One region of the Tardiphaga sp. OK245 genome, then DNA from elsewhere that is predicted to be linked to it. Evidence: predicted binding sites of a transcription regulator. Region 1 holds the regulator's gene; each other region holds the start of a gene.

What was found. The regulator PhoB, encoded in region 1, activates phosphate uptake and scavenging genes when phosphate is short. The targets are predictions, from matches to a motif close to TGTCATNNANCTGTCAT.
Region 2: phnC (phosphonate ABC transporter ATP-binding protein) is a predicted target of PhoB. The motif match lies at 1,694-1,710, and genes of this name have one in related genera.
Region 3: BLW80_RS26625 (glycerophosphodiester phosphodiesterase family protein) is a predicted target of PhoB. The motif match lies at 1,250-1,266, and genes of this name have one in related genera.
Region 4: BLW80_RS09470 (DUF2794 domain-containing protein) is a predicted target of PhoB. The motif match lies at 2,074-2,090, and genes of this name have one in related genera.

Annotation. Positions count from the first base shown of each region.
Region 1 covers NZ_FNWZ01000002.1:1,135,794-1,139,135, forward strand. Annotated here, with positions in the region: gene phoU (phosphate signaling complex protein PhoU) at 1-636, shown strand, start outside; gene phoB (phosphate regulon transcriptional regulator PhoB) at 729-1,433, shown strand; gene BLW80_RS12030 (GcrA family cell cycle regulator) at 1,538-2,047, opposite strand; gene BLW80_RS12035 (aspartate aminotransferase family protein) at 2,494-3,342, shown strand, end outside.
Region 2 covers NZ_FNWZ01000004.1:430,966-434,307, forward strand. Annotated here, with positions in the region: gene phnD (phosphonate ABC transporter substrate-binding protein) at 1-648, opposite strand, end outside; gene phnC (phosphonate ABC transporter ATP-binding protein) at 761-1,570, opposite strand; gene BLW80_RS20670 (LbetaH domain-containing protein) at 1,795-2,445, shown strand; gene BLW80_RS20675 (alpha-D-ribose 1-methylphosphonate 5-triphosphate diphosphatase) at 2,442-3,342, shown strand, end outside.
Region 3 covers NZ_FNWZ01000006.1:36,592-39,933, forward strand. Annotated here, with positions in the region: gene BLW80_RS26625 (glycerophosphodiester phosphodiesterase family protein) at 1-1,219, opposite strand, end outside; gene BLW80_RS26630 (GCG_CRPN prefix-to-repeats domain-containing protein) at 1,340-1,600, opposite strand; gene BLW80_RS26635 (alpha/beta fold hydrolase) at 1,790-2,797, opposite strand; gene BLW80_RS26640 (ArsR/SmtB family transcription factor) at 2,869-3,342, opposite strand, start outside.
Region 4 covers NZ_FNWZ01000002.1:592,697-596,038, reverse strand. Annotated here, with positions in the region: gene BLW80_RS09480 (Bax inhibitor-1/YccA family protein) at 289-1,077, shown strand; gene BLW80_RS09475 (GNAT family N-acetyltransferase) at 1,160-1,684, shown strand; gene BLW80_RS09470 (DUF2794 domain-containing protein) at 1,700-2,062, opposite strand; gene BLW80_RS09465 (DUF1223 domain-containing protein) at 2,499-3,251, opposite strand.

The DNA of each region.
Region 1 (3,342 bases):
CTCGCGGAACGGCAGATCGTCGAATCCGTCGACGCGCTGATCCGCCGGGACGTCGCGCTCGGTGCGCGCGTCGTCGCCACTGACTCCGAGATCGACCAGTTGCAGCGCACGATCGAAGAGCGCGCCGTGCTGACCATCGCCAAGCGCCAGCCAATGGCTGTCGATTTGCGCGAGATCGTCGGCGCGCTGCGCGTCGCTACCGATCTGGAACGCATCGGCGATCTCTCCAAGAATATCGGTAAGCGCGTCAATGCACTCGACAGCGACTTCCATCCGCTGAAGCTGATCCGCGGCCTCGAGCACATGACCGACCTCGTGACCACCCAGGTCAAGGCCGTGCTCGACGCCTATGCCGCACATGATCTGCCCGCCGCGATGACGGTGTGGAAGGGCGACGAGGAAATCGACGCGATCTGCACCTCGCTGTTCCGCGAACTCCTGACCTATATGATGGAAGACCCGCGTAACATTTCGTTCTGTATCCACCTGATGTTCTGCGCCAAGAACATCGAGCGGATCGGTGACCATGCCACCAATATTGCGGAAACCGTGTTCTACATGATCGAGGGCCAGCAAATCCTCGACAAGCGCCCGAAGGGCGACATGACCACATTCGCGAATACGCCGACGGTCTGAAGCATGATCCGGAAAAGTGGGAGCCAGTCTTCCGCAAGGATCATGATTTAAAAACTTGTCGGACGTCACTGAGGGTATTGATCAAGATGGCTGTGAATGCACGCATTCTGGTTGTGGAAGATGAAGAGGCGCTAACGACGCTGCTTCGCTACAACCTCGACGCCGAAGGCTATGATGTTGAAACCGTCGCTCGCGGCGACGATGCCGACACCCGCTTGAAGGAGCGGGTGCCGGATCTCGTGGTGCTCGACTGGATGCTGCCGGGCCTGTCCGGCATCGAACTGTGCCGCCGCTTGCGCGCACGGCCCGAAACCAAGGCATTGCCGATCATCATGCTGACGGCGCGTGGCGAAGAGAGCGAGCGCGTTCGCGGTCTCGCCACTGGTGCCGACGACTACATCGTCAAGCCGTTCTCCGTGCCGGAGCTCCTGGCCCGCGTGAAGGGCCTGCTGCGTCGTGCAGCTCCCGAGCGTCTCGCTACCGTTTTGGCGTTTGGCGACATCGAACTTGACCGTGACAAGCGCCGCGTCGTGCGCTCAAGCCGTCCGATCGATCTCGGTCCGACCGAATATCGCCTGCTGGAGTTCTTCCTGGAACATCCGGGCCGCGTGTTCAGCCGCGAACAGTTGCTCGACAGCGTCTGGGGCCGCGACATCTATATCGACGAGCGCACCGTCGACGTGCATATCGGCCGCCTGCGCAAGCTGCTCAACCCCGCCGGTGAGCCAGATCCGATCCGCACCGTGCGCGGCGCCGGCTACGCGCTGGACGACCGGTTCGACAAGGCGGCGGAGTAGGTATCTTCCTTCTTCCCCGCAAGCGGGGCGAGGTTAGAAGCCCCCAAACAAAAAATGCCCGGCTCATCGCCGGGCATTTTCATTTGGTTTAGATGCTTTCCAGCTCAGCGCGTCGGCTTCGGCACCGCGCGGCGGCGGTCGCTGGCCGGCTGATAGGCGATGCGCGAGTGATGTGCGCAATAGGGGGCGCCGGCCAGGGCCTTGCCACCGCAGAAGTAGAAGTCCGCGCTCGACGGATCGCCGATTGGCCAATGGCAGGTGGCTTCGTTGAGTTCGACCAGCGACAGGCGCTGGCTGATCGGCACGATGTTGTCATAGGCGATCGGGTCGGGCTCGGCCTCGATCTCGTAGTTATGGGCCAATGCTGTGTTGCCACGGGCCATCGGGCGGGCGACGCGCACCATCTGCTGTGCCGGGCGCGCCTTGCGCTGCCGCGGAGCTGCCGAGGAGGGGCTCTTGGCACGGCCGGACAGGCCAAGGCGGTGCACCTTGCCGATCACGGCGTTGCGGGTCACGTTACCGAGTTCCGCAGCGATCTGGCTGGCGGAAAGGCCGCCTTCCCAGAGTTTCTTCAACTGTTCGACGCGATCGTCGGTCCATGTCATTACCGTCATCGCCGTTTTCCCTTCGTGAGCGCCGGCCTGACCGGGCAGCGCTGCGAGTTGAGACTTCAAAAATCCCTGCGGTCAGAATCCTTTAGCGCTCACCGGGCGCGAATTTCGCGTCCGGCTGTTACGCCGCACTGGATGTGTCAAAAGGATCTACCGCCGCACGAGATGTCGTATCCGACGAGGCAAAAGCTACAATATGCCGTGACTCGCGCGCAAGAGTCGGGCATGCCGCGTCCACATGCTTCTGCAAATAAAGCTGCAAAATCGGCTTTTTCTGCGACTCCGTGTGACTCGAAAGCCGCAGTGCGCGGTTGACAGTCTTCACAGCACACATAGAATAATGCCCACGTGCCGCCCGAGAAGGGCGGCACGTTTCGTTTCTAGGGTCCGTTGTTCGATTTCGCACAGTTGTCATCGACGCGGCCGCAGTCTTTTCGATCGGATCGGTTATGACCAGCAACGCAACGTCTTCGCCCCTCTCTCAGGCTCACTTGCTGCCTGTTTTCGCGCGTGCGGATGTCGCTTTCGAGCGCGGTGAAGGCGCGTGGCTGATTGGAACCGATGGCGAGCGCTATCTCGACTTCACCAGCGGCGTTGCCGTGAACGCGCTGGGCCATGCGCACCCACATATGGTCGCCGCATTGCAGGAGCAGGCCACCAAGCTCTGGCATATGTCGAACCTGTTCAAGAGCCCGGACGGCGAGCGTCTCGCCGCCCGGCTGTGCGAACAGAGCTTTGCGGATTTCGTGTTCTTCGCCAATTCGGGTGCGGAAGCGATGGAATGCGCGATCAAGGTGACCCGGCACTATCATTTCTCCAAGGGCCATCCCGAGCGCACGCGCATCATCACCTTTGAAGGCGCGTTCCATGGCCGCACCCTCGGCACGCTCGCGGCGACCGGCGCTGCCAAATATCTCGAAGGCTACGGCACGCCGCTCGACGGCTTCGATCAGTTGCCGCTCGGCGATATCGAAGCGGTGAAGAAGGCGATCGGCCCGAACACCGCCGGCATTCTCATCGAGCCGCTGCAGGGTGAGGGCGGCGTGCGTGCGCCGAGCAACGCGTTCTTCGGCGCGCTGCGCGAACTCTGCGACAAGAACGGCATCCTGCTGATCTTCGACGAAGTGCAGACCGGTATGGGCCGCACCGGCGAGTTGTTCGCCTATCAGCGCATTGGTGTGACGCCCGACGTGATGTCGCTGGCCAAGGCGCTTGGCGGCGGCTTCCCGATCGGCGCGTGTCTCGTCACGGCGGAAGCGGCCGAAGGCATGGCGCCCGGCTCGCACGGCTCGACCTTC
Region 2 (3,342 bases), on a different contig from region 1:
GCCCTTGGTCAGCATCTGCTGCAACGTCGAGTCGTTGTCGTTGGTCCACTGGTTGGCGGCGACATCGACGGTGCCCTGCGACAGCGCCAGCAGCGCATTTTCGTGGCTGCCGGTGAACACGACCTTGCTGAAATAGGTGTCGGCATCGGAGATGCCCATCTTGTCCAGCTCGAAGCGCGGCACGTTGTTGCCGGAGGTCGAATTCGGATCGACCAGACCGAGGTTCTTGCCCTTCAGATTATCGATGGTCTTGTAAGCGCTGTTCGCCTTGACGAAGAACACCGAGTAATAGCCCGTCGAGCCATCGATGTTGATGTCGTTGGCAAAGGCATCGGTCTTGACGCCGGTGAGGCGGGCGCGCGCGAACGAGGCCGAACCATAGCTGGCGATGTGGATGTTGCCGGAGCGCTGGCCTTCGATGACGGCTGCGTAGTCATTGGCGATGCGCAAATTGACCTTCACGCCGAGTTCTTTCGACAGATAGGCGACGAAGGGCGCCCAGCGCTCGGTGACGCCCGAGGCGTTTTCTGCCGGGATGATGGCGAAGGTCAGTTCCGGATACTTGGCCTTGTAATCCTGGGCCGAGGCCGAGGTGGCGGCGAAAGCCAGCGCCGCAGCGCTGAGCAGAATGGAGCGACGGTTGATCATGACAGTCCCTGTTTTGATCTGAGGTGAAACGTTTTTCTTGGTAGAAGGCGCGTCTATCGCGGCGATGCCATCGTTACGATGACGTCACCGCGATAATTTCAACGCACTGCAATCACGCGACGGCAGCAACACCGTATTCGGGAACGCGGACAGGCGTCGGCATATGCGCCGATCCCATCACCTCATCGGCTTCGAGATCGTAGAGTTCACGGGCGATATGCTCGGTGAGCGCGGACGGCGCGCCATCGAACACGACGCGGCCGGCGGACATGCCGATCAGGCGATCGCAATAGGTCCGCGCCAGATCGAGCGAATGCAGGTTGCACATCACGGTGATGCCGAAGTGCTTGTTGATCCGCAGCAGTGCATCCATGACGATGCGGGTATTGCGCGGATCCAATGATGCGATCGGCTCGTCCGCAAGTATGATGTCGGGCTGCTGCACGAGGGCGCGGGCAATGGCGACGCGCTGCTGCTGACCGCCGGAAAGCTGGTCGGCGCGTTGCGAGGCGTATTGCGCCATGTCGAACTGCTCCAGCGCCGACATCGCCAGCGCACGGTCGTCCTCGGGCCACATCTGGGTCAGCGAGCGCCACTGCGGCATCTCGGCCAGACGGCCCATCAGCACATTGGTCAGCACGTCGAGACGGCCGACGAGATTGAACTGCTGGAAGATCATCGCCGAGCGCGCGCGCCACTTGCGCAGATCGCGGCCCTTGAGTGCGGTAACATCCACGCCATCAAATACGATACGGCCTTCGGTCGGCTCGCACAGGCGATTGATCATGCGCAGCATGGTCGACTTGCCGGCACCGGAACGACCGATCACGCCGACGAATGCGCCGGGCTTGATCTCGAACGATGCGTTATCGACGGCTGCCTTGGCGCCGAAACGGCACGTCAGCTTATCCACCACCAGCATGAGGCACTCCAATGACAATAGACATCGCCACCGGTAACGCCCGCGTTTAACAATGATGTGACATGTGCCCTGCGCATACGGGTTATCGTCGTTGCGGGAAAAACACGCCCGAATTCATGCTGATGTCACGACACCGTCACGAAACCGACCGAAGAGGTGCCCGCGCGCCAGCGCTCACTCTAATATATCACCCACCGATTCCTCTTCCGTCGCACGAGCGTCACATGGCCGGAAAACAACTCTCGCTCACGCCAGCGGTCGATCCCACCGCGAAACTCGTCGATACCGAGCTCGGCGCCTATACCGAAGTCGGCGCGCGCACGATCCTCAACGAAGTGGCGATGGGCGACTATTCATATGTCGTGAATGACGGCCAGATCACCTACACGACGATCGGCAAGTTCTGCTCGATCGCGGCGATGATCCGGATCAATCCCGGCAATCACCCGATGCACCGGGCGACACAGGCGCACTTCACCTATCGCGCCAGTGCCTACTTCCCCGGCGAAAGCGACGACGCCGACTTCTTTGCCTGGCGACGCGAACATCATTGCACTATCGGCCACGATGTGTGGCTCGGCCATGGCGCCATCGTGCTGCCCGGCCGCAATATCGGCACCGGCGCGGTGATCGCCGCCGGGGCCATCGTGACCAAGGACGTCGCCCCCTATACGATCGTCGCCGGCAATCCGGCGCGGCCGGTGCGGCGACGATTTTCGGAAGCCGTGGAAGACGGGCTGATGGACCTCGCCTGGTGGAACTGGGACCACGAGATGCTACGACAGGCGCTACCGGATTTCCGCAAGCTCCCGGTCGAGGATTTCCTGAGCAAGTATAAAGGCGTCAAGGCGCCCAGGCGGATGGCAGTGACATGACTGGACTTTTCATCGACGGCGGACGCACTTTGCTCGGCCAGGACATCGCCGAGACTTCGCTGCAGATTGGGGATGGCGTGATTGCGGACATCGGATCGGATGCGCCCCATGGCGCGCTCGGCCTCGATGCCTCCGATCTGCTGGTGCTGCCGGGAATCGTCGACCTGCATGGCGACGCCTTCGAGCGGCAGTTGATGCCGCGCCCCGGCGTCGACTTCCCGGTCGATGTCGCCTTGATCGACAGCGATCGGCAGGCCATCGCCAATGGCATCACCACAGTGTTTCACGGCACCACGTGGTCCTGGGAGCCGGGCCTGCGCGGCGCGGAGAACGCCCGCAAGCTGCTGGATGCCATCGAGACGCTGCGGCCGAAGCTCGCCTCCGACACGCGCTTCCATCTGCGGCAGGAAACGTTCAATCTCGACGCCGAAGATGAGATCGTCGGCTGGCTGCAGGCCGGCCGCATCGATCTGCTCGCCTTCAACGATCATATGGACATCGCCGGCATCTCAAAGCCGGCAAAGCGCGCGCGGATGGTCGAACGTACCGGGCTCAGCAGCGATGCCTTCGACCAGCTGGTCGATCGCGTGCTGTCGCGCGCCGATGAGGTGCCTGCCTCGATTGCCCGCCTCGCCAAAGCGGCGAGCGCTGCCGGCGTGCCGACGCTCTCGCATGATGACGCAACGCCTACGATGCGCGATGACTTCCGCAGGCTCGGCGTCAATATCGCCGAATTCCCGATCAACGTGGAAACCGCACAAGCCGCCGCCGATGCCGGCGATTTCATCGTGTTCGGCGCGCCCAATGTGGTGCGCGGCGGCAGCCATACCGGCTGGACCAAGGCGTCCGACATGATCGCCAAGGGCCTCTGCTCGATCCTCGCATCGGACTATTATT
Region 3 (3,342 bases), on a different contig from region 1:
AGAACGTCGTCGTGGCCGGCCAGTCGGAAAACACACCGCGCACGCCGACGTCTCTCGCCAGCACGTCCAGCACCGTCAGCGTGTCGCCGTCGCGGTCGATGGCGGGTTTGACCGAGCGATGGAAGAAAACGCCGCCGTTTGCGAGCGGCCCGTCGCGCTCGAGCGACCAGGTGATCAGATCGAGCCCGGCGTCGCGCGCTGCCTTGGCATAAGGGGAGGGCACGATCTTGTTGGTGCCATCAAGCGTCAGCAGCATGTAGATCGGCGGCGCGAGAATCTTGACGCGGGCAGCCTTGAGTTCGGCCATAGACGGTTTCCACGTTTCCGCGCGCATGTGATCGAAACCCGGTGTTTCATAGCGGCCGTCGAGATAGACCGCCTGCGCGCCGAATTCCGGCGCGGTGCGGATCCAGAACGTGATGTCGTTGAGATCGAAGCTCTGGGCAAATACGTCGCCAGGCGGAATGCCGGCGGCACGATATTCGTCGAGCATCTGGGTCGCGTATTTCTCCTGGCTGTAATCGCCGTCGAACGGCATCGGCACTTCCGGCGCCTTCAGCTCCGGCGTGAATTTGGCGCCGAGGCTCTTGATCAGCGCGATGCTTTCCGCGTGGGTCATCAGCGTGCCCGAGCTGGCATAGAGGTCGGTGCGCCAGCGCGGCGTGCCGTTCTGATAATCAGCAACGGTCGTGGCAGAGGTGTTGGCGGCATCCATCTTCGCCGTCAGCGTCCTGAACTCCGCCAGCGTGATGTCGCTGGTACAGCATTTCGCCGACGCCTTCTTGCCGGTGGCGGGATCGGCAGGGCTGAAGGGTTGCGTGCACTTCGCTGCAAGCGATGGCACCGACAGGATGTTCGTTGTCGTATGCAGGTCGCATTGCGAATGCCGGCAGACCAACTGGCGGTCCTTCGTAAAGGTCACGTCGCATTCGATCACGCCGGCGCCCATGCGCGCCGCAGCGAGATAGGACTCCCGTGTATGCTCGGGAAATTGCAGCGGCGCGCCGCGATGGGCGATGGAGAAATCGCTCTTGCGAAACGGCCCGGTGCAGGTGCTCAGCTTTGCCTTCAGCGGGCCGTCTTTCATCTTGTCGACGAGATAGAACGGCCGCGGGCCGAGCTGCGGCTCGGGCAGGGGAATGGTTTCGGCGCGGCCGGCCGTCAGCGATGAGAGGCCGAAGAGCCCGACCAGAATGAGACGACGCAAAGCGCGCGACATGACGATCCCCAGAATAGCGAAGTGCCATTCTGTCATCTTCGTGTGACGGCCGTAACCGCCGCGTGGGCAACAAAAAACCCCGCCAGTGGCGGGGTCTTCGTCGTCAGGATTGTGCAGCGATCACCAGCGGCGGATGCAGCGGCCGTAGGGATTGCGGAAGAAGCCGGGAGGGCAGTAACCCGGGCCGCGCGGCGGCGGACCACGGAACATCGGACGGCAACCGCCATAGGGACCACGGGCATAGCCGGGGCCACAGCCTTGAGCGACCTGGATTACGCCAGCCGTCTCGGCTGCGCTGAGCGGTGCCAGGGGCATTGCATTGGCGGCACCAAGGCCTCCGACGCTGACGGCGAACAGAGCCGCAGCAAAGATCGTCTTCATTCGTGTTCTCCCTCGATGGCGCCGCGATGCGGCGCAGAGAATAATGATGGCATCGCATCACCCGCTGCAGAAACTCTTACGGGGCAAGAAAATTGCTGGGGATCAACGCTGCACAGCACGATTAAGCCGATTCGATCTGAATACAGCATGAATGTTTCGGGATATCCGCGTAGCAGGGCGCGGCAGTTGCTACTTCGCCGCGAGAAATCCCAGCATCAATTCGTTGAATTTCGCCGGTGCATCGAGAAACACGATATGGCCCGCGTCCGGCAGCACCTCGGCCTTCGCGTTCGGCATCTTCGCTGCCAGCGCTTTCGCGAGATCGGCGTTCTGCCCCATCTTCGGCCGCAATGCTTCCGGCGCATTCGGCTTGCCCGGTGCGTTATGATCGTCGGCGCCCATGATGAACAGGGTCGGCAGGGCGATCAGCGGAATTTCGTGGACCACGGGTTCGCGATAGATCATCTGCGCCGAACTGACGAAGGCGCGCAGCCAGCGCGGATATTCCGGCGACCCCTTGATGTTGAAACGCGCGTCGATGAAGGGCGTTACCTGGTCGGGCTGCATCTTCAGCGAATAGTTCACCTCGAGCTGTTTGCGGTAACCTTCCGCCGTCAGCTTGTCTTCGTTCTCCAAGATCTTCTCAGTCGGCGTCGGTGGCACATAGAGCCGATAGTCTTCCAGTCCGATCGGCGCCGCGAGCAGCAGGTGATCGATGCGATCGGGATAAGCGCGCGCGATACGGACGCTCAACATGCCGCCCAGCGAATGCGCGACGATGTCGAATTTCGCGATCCCGAGGTGATCCATCAGCGCAACAGTGTTGCGGGCAAGGTTGTCGAAATGCAGATCGCCTGATGGCTTCGATGATTTGCCGAAGCCGATCTGGTCGGGGACCACGACGCGGTAACCTGCCTCGTTCAACGTGCCGATCACCGGCGCCCAGTAGCTCGATGGAAAATTGCGGCCGTGCAATAGCACCACGGTTCGGCCGTTGGGCTTGGTCGATGGCACGTCCATATAGGCCATGCGCAGCTGCTCGCCGTCATTGACCAGCGGCAGCATGTTGACGGGGTAGGGATAGGGGAAACCTTCGAGGCCGATGCCGTAGGGCTCGCGCGCCGCAGGAGGCTCGGCCGCTCGCGATGAGGTGAACGGCAGGGTTGCAATCAGTGCAGCGAGCAGCAGGCGGTTCATCGGGGGGCTCCGGGGGAAGGAAGGTCGGGCGCGGTTTCAGGCTGCATTGCGGCGAAGGTAAGCCGGCGTCTTCACGTTTTCCGGATGGCGTCGCCGGTGGTGCCGAACAATGCCTCGAAACGCTTCTCACCGCTGCGGGTGAAATGCACTACGCGGCTGCCGGGCGAGGGGTCTCTGGCCGCCCATTTCATGGCAGTGAATGAGGTCATGATGGCGGCGCCGAGTGTGCCGGCCAGATGATGGCGCCGCTCGCTCCAGTCGAGGCAGGCCTTGCAGACCGGCCGGCGCGGATGAGTCAGCGTCGCCGGATCGATCCTCAATTCTTCAGCAACGAACCGGCTGCCTTGGGTCGTGAGTTCGATGACCCGCTCGGTCTGCCGGATCAGCTTCTGTGCCCGCATACTGTCGAACATCTGCACGCCGAGATCGCCGGCGAGATGGTCGTAGCAAATCCGCGCGCGGCGCAATGCGGGTTCTTTCGGCCCGGTGCGAACGCGGAGATGGCCCGCGCGGGCTGCCAGGCCGGCCAGACCTTCCAGCACACC
Region 4 (3,342 bases), 540 kb from region 1:
TGCGCGGGCTGATTCGTGCAAAATGACTGAGAAATCGCCAAGCTTGCGTCAGGCTGAAAGTTTACCCGGTTGCCTGAATGTAAATCGGAGCGACATTCCGCCACGCGTGGAAGCTTGCAGCGAATGTGTTAGTTTACCACATACCCTATGGGTCAGGCATCGAGCGCAGATGACATCGATTTTTTATTAAATCGAGTTTAGTGTCAGGAAGCGCAGATATCTGGGATATAATTCGAACCGGCGACGCGAACCCTTTGCGATCAGCCGGACAACATCGAGGTTTCGACCATGTCGGATCTAGACCGTAACTATGCTTCCCCCTTCGGCCGGGCCGGCGCGCGCGATGCCGCTGCCGTGGACGCCGGACTGCGCTCCTACATGCTGCGCATCTACAACTACATGACGATCGGTCTGGCCATCACCGGCCTCGCTGCTCTCGGCGTGTACATGGCGGCTGTCACGACCGATCCGTCGGGCGCTGCTGCCCGGATCGGTAGCTCCTACCTGACGCCGTTCGGCTATGCGATGTTCGTGAGCCCGCTGAAGTGGGTGTTCATCCTGGCGCCTCTGGTCATGGTGTTCGCCATCTCGTTCGGCATCAACCGGCTGAAGCCGGCTACTGCGCAGTTGCTGTTCTGGGCCTTCGCGGCTCTGATGGGCATCTCGCTGTCGTCGATCTTCCTGGTGTACACGCACACGTCGATCGTGCGGGTGTTCTTCATCACCGCTGCCTCGTTCGGTGCGCTGAGCCTTTACGGCTACACTACCAAGCGTGACATGACGGGCATGGGCTCGTTCCTGCTGATGGGCCTGTTCGGCATCATCATCGCGAGCGTCGTGAACATCTTCGTCGCTTCGTCGATGCTGCAGTTCATCGTGTCGGTCGTCGGTGTGCTGATCTTCGCGGGCCTCACTGCCTACGATACCCAGCGGTTGAAGAACGACTACATCTACGGTTACGCCTCGCAGGGCGGTGATATCGCCGAGCGCGCGGCGATCACCGGTGCCCTGTCGCTCTACTTGAACTTCATCAACCTGTTCACGCTGCTGCTGCAGCTGCTCGGACAGCGCGAATAAGCTCAGAGCATAGAGAAGATCTTAGCCCCGGCCGAAAGGCCGGGGCTTTTCTTTTGGGTGGAGCAAAAATAGTCTCAGCGCCATGTCCGATATTGAAATCAGGCCCGCCACGGCGGCAGATCTGCCCGCGATCACCGCGATCTATGCCGAGGCGGTGCAGTTCGGCACGGCCACGTTCGAACTGATCCCGCCGGATTTGGCCGAGATGACGCGGCGTTTCGAGGGGATGGTGAGCGGGGGCTATCCGTATCTCGCGGCTGTGCTGGAAGGCCGGGTTGTCGGCTATGCCTATGCCAGCGCGCATCGCCCGCGACCGGCCTATCGCTTTACCGTCGAGAATTCGATTTATCTCGATCCGAAAGCCCAACGGCGAGGCGTTGGCGGCAAACTTCTCGCGCGGTTGATCGCCGAATGCGAGAGCCGCGGCTACCGCCAGATGGTCGCCGTGATCGGTGACAGCGCGAATGCTGGCTCCATCGCGGTTCATCGCAATGCCGGATTTCAGATGGTTGGGGTGCATACCGATGTCGGGTTCAAGTTCGATCGCTGGCTTGATACCGTTTCGATGCAGCTCGCACTTGGCGACGGCGCCCGCACGCTGCCCTGACGCTCTGCGAATCGATTACACCACCGCCAGCTTGCGATCGATCACCAGGAGCACGCGGTCGAGTTCCTGGCCGCGGCGCAGAATCATGCCGCTGGCCGAAATCACGCTATACATGCCCTGCTTGCGCGCCAGTCGCGGATCTTTCTCTATGCGATAGAGCGGCACTTCCGACGAGCGGCGGAACACCGAGAACACCGCGCGGTCGCGCAGAAAGTCGATGGCGTAATCGCGCCACTCGCCGTCGGAGACCATACGGCCGTACAGGTTGAGGATGCGACTGAGCTCAAGGCGATTGAAGCTGACGACGGGTGCGGCGGCGGCAGAGCCCGTCGCCGCGCGATTCTCGGTGGGCTCAGTATCTCCCGGAATCACATTCATGCAGCGCCTCCTGTCATATCGTCGACATGATCGCGCCGACCGCGGTCCTCTGCAAGGGCCGATCCGCAGGCCCGATGGTAGAAATTTCCCGTCACGGGAACGTCAGGTGAATCTTATTGCCGCCAAATTTTGGCCCATCGGGCGCCCTTCTGGATTGCGACAAGAAGATACTGCGTCGGGTCCGGTTCTTCCGGTCTCGGATTCCTCAGCCCCCAGCCCCCCGCGGTCGTTGGGATCGGACCCTGCGCAGGAAGTTAATCCCCACTGGGCCAACGCAAGTTGGTCCTTTTCTTTTTGGTGGATGCTTTTGCGAGACCATCAAGCGTCATTGCGATAGGCGAAGCGACGAAGCAATCCAGTCTTCGCCGAGGGCTCACAATGGTGCGGGCATGCCACGCGTAAGCGCAGCAGCTACCGAAGTTATCAATCTGAAGACTTACTGTAGCGACGTATAAGCCGCGCCGCGCATCGCGCCGGGCTTGTCGCGCGTGCCGTCTTGCACATAAACGACGGCGGCATCGACCCCATCCCTGGAGATGTTCTCCAGCGGCAGCGTCCAGTTGGCGGCGTTGCCGGTCCAGTCACCGACCTTCAGCCAGTTCCGGACGACATTGTAGTAGGTCAGTTGCTTGCCGCGATTCTCGCCGCGCCCGACCGTGATCGGCACTGCCTTCGACACGGAACAGATCCAGACTTCGCCATGCGCCGTATCCGGCGCATTGCTCGATGCGGCAACGGACACGTTGACGTGTTTGCCGGAAACCGACATCGACACCGGCACCGTCATCACGGTGCCTTTCTTGGTTTCGCTGATCGCGCCCTGGATACGATCGGCATCGCTGCCGATCACCTGAGTGGCGCCGTTGACGACGACTTGCGGCGTGTAGACGTCGCGATCGCCGCGCATCTGTGAATAGGCCTTCTGCCGCGCGCTGAAACGCGAGTCGGCCAGCGTGTCCTTCCAGCCCAGGTAGTCCCAGTAGTCGATCGGCATGCTCAATGCGATCACGGATGGGTCTTTGGCGAGGTCGCCGATGATCTTGTCTGCAGGCGGGCAGGACGAGCAACCTTGCGAGGTAAACAGCTCCACCACGGCCCTAGGCTGGGCCAGCGCGCTACCGCTTGCTGCAATGGCGGCGCACACGCTGAGCGCGCCGGTCCACTGCGATATGCCGCCAAAGGATTTCATGAGGTTTTGCCACGCTCGAGGTGAGACACATAACAGACGGTGTCGCACATTGGTGTCGCTAACACGTTCATGCCCTCAAACGCCAGAAGGC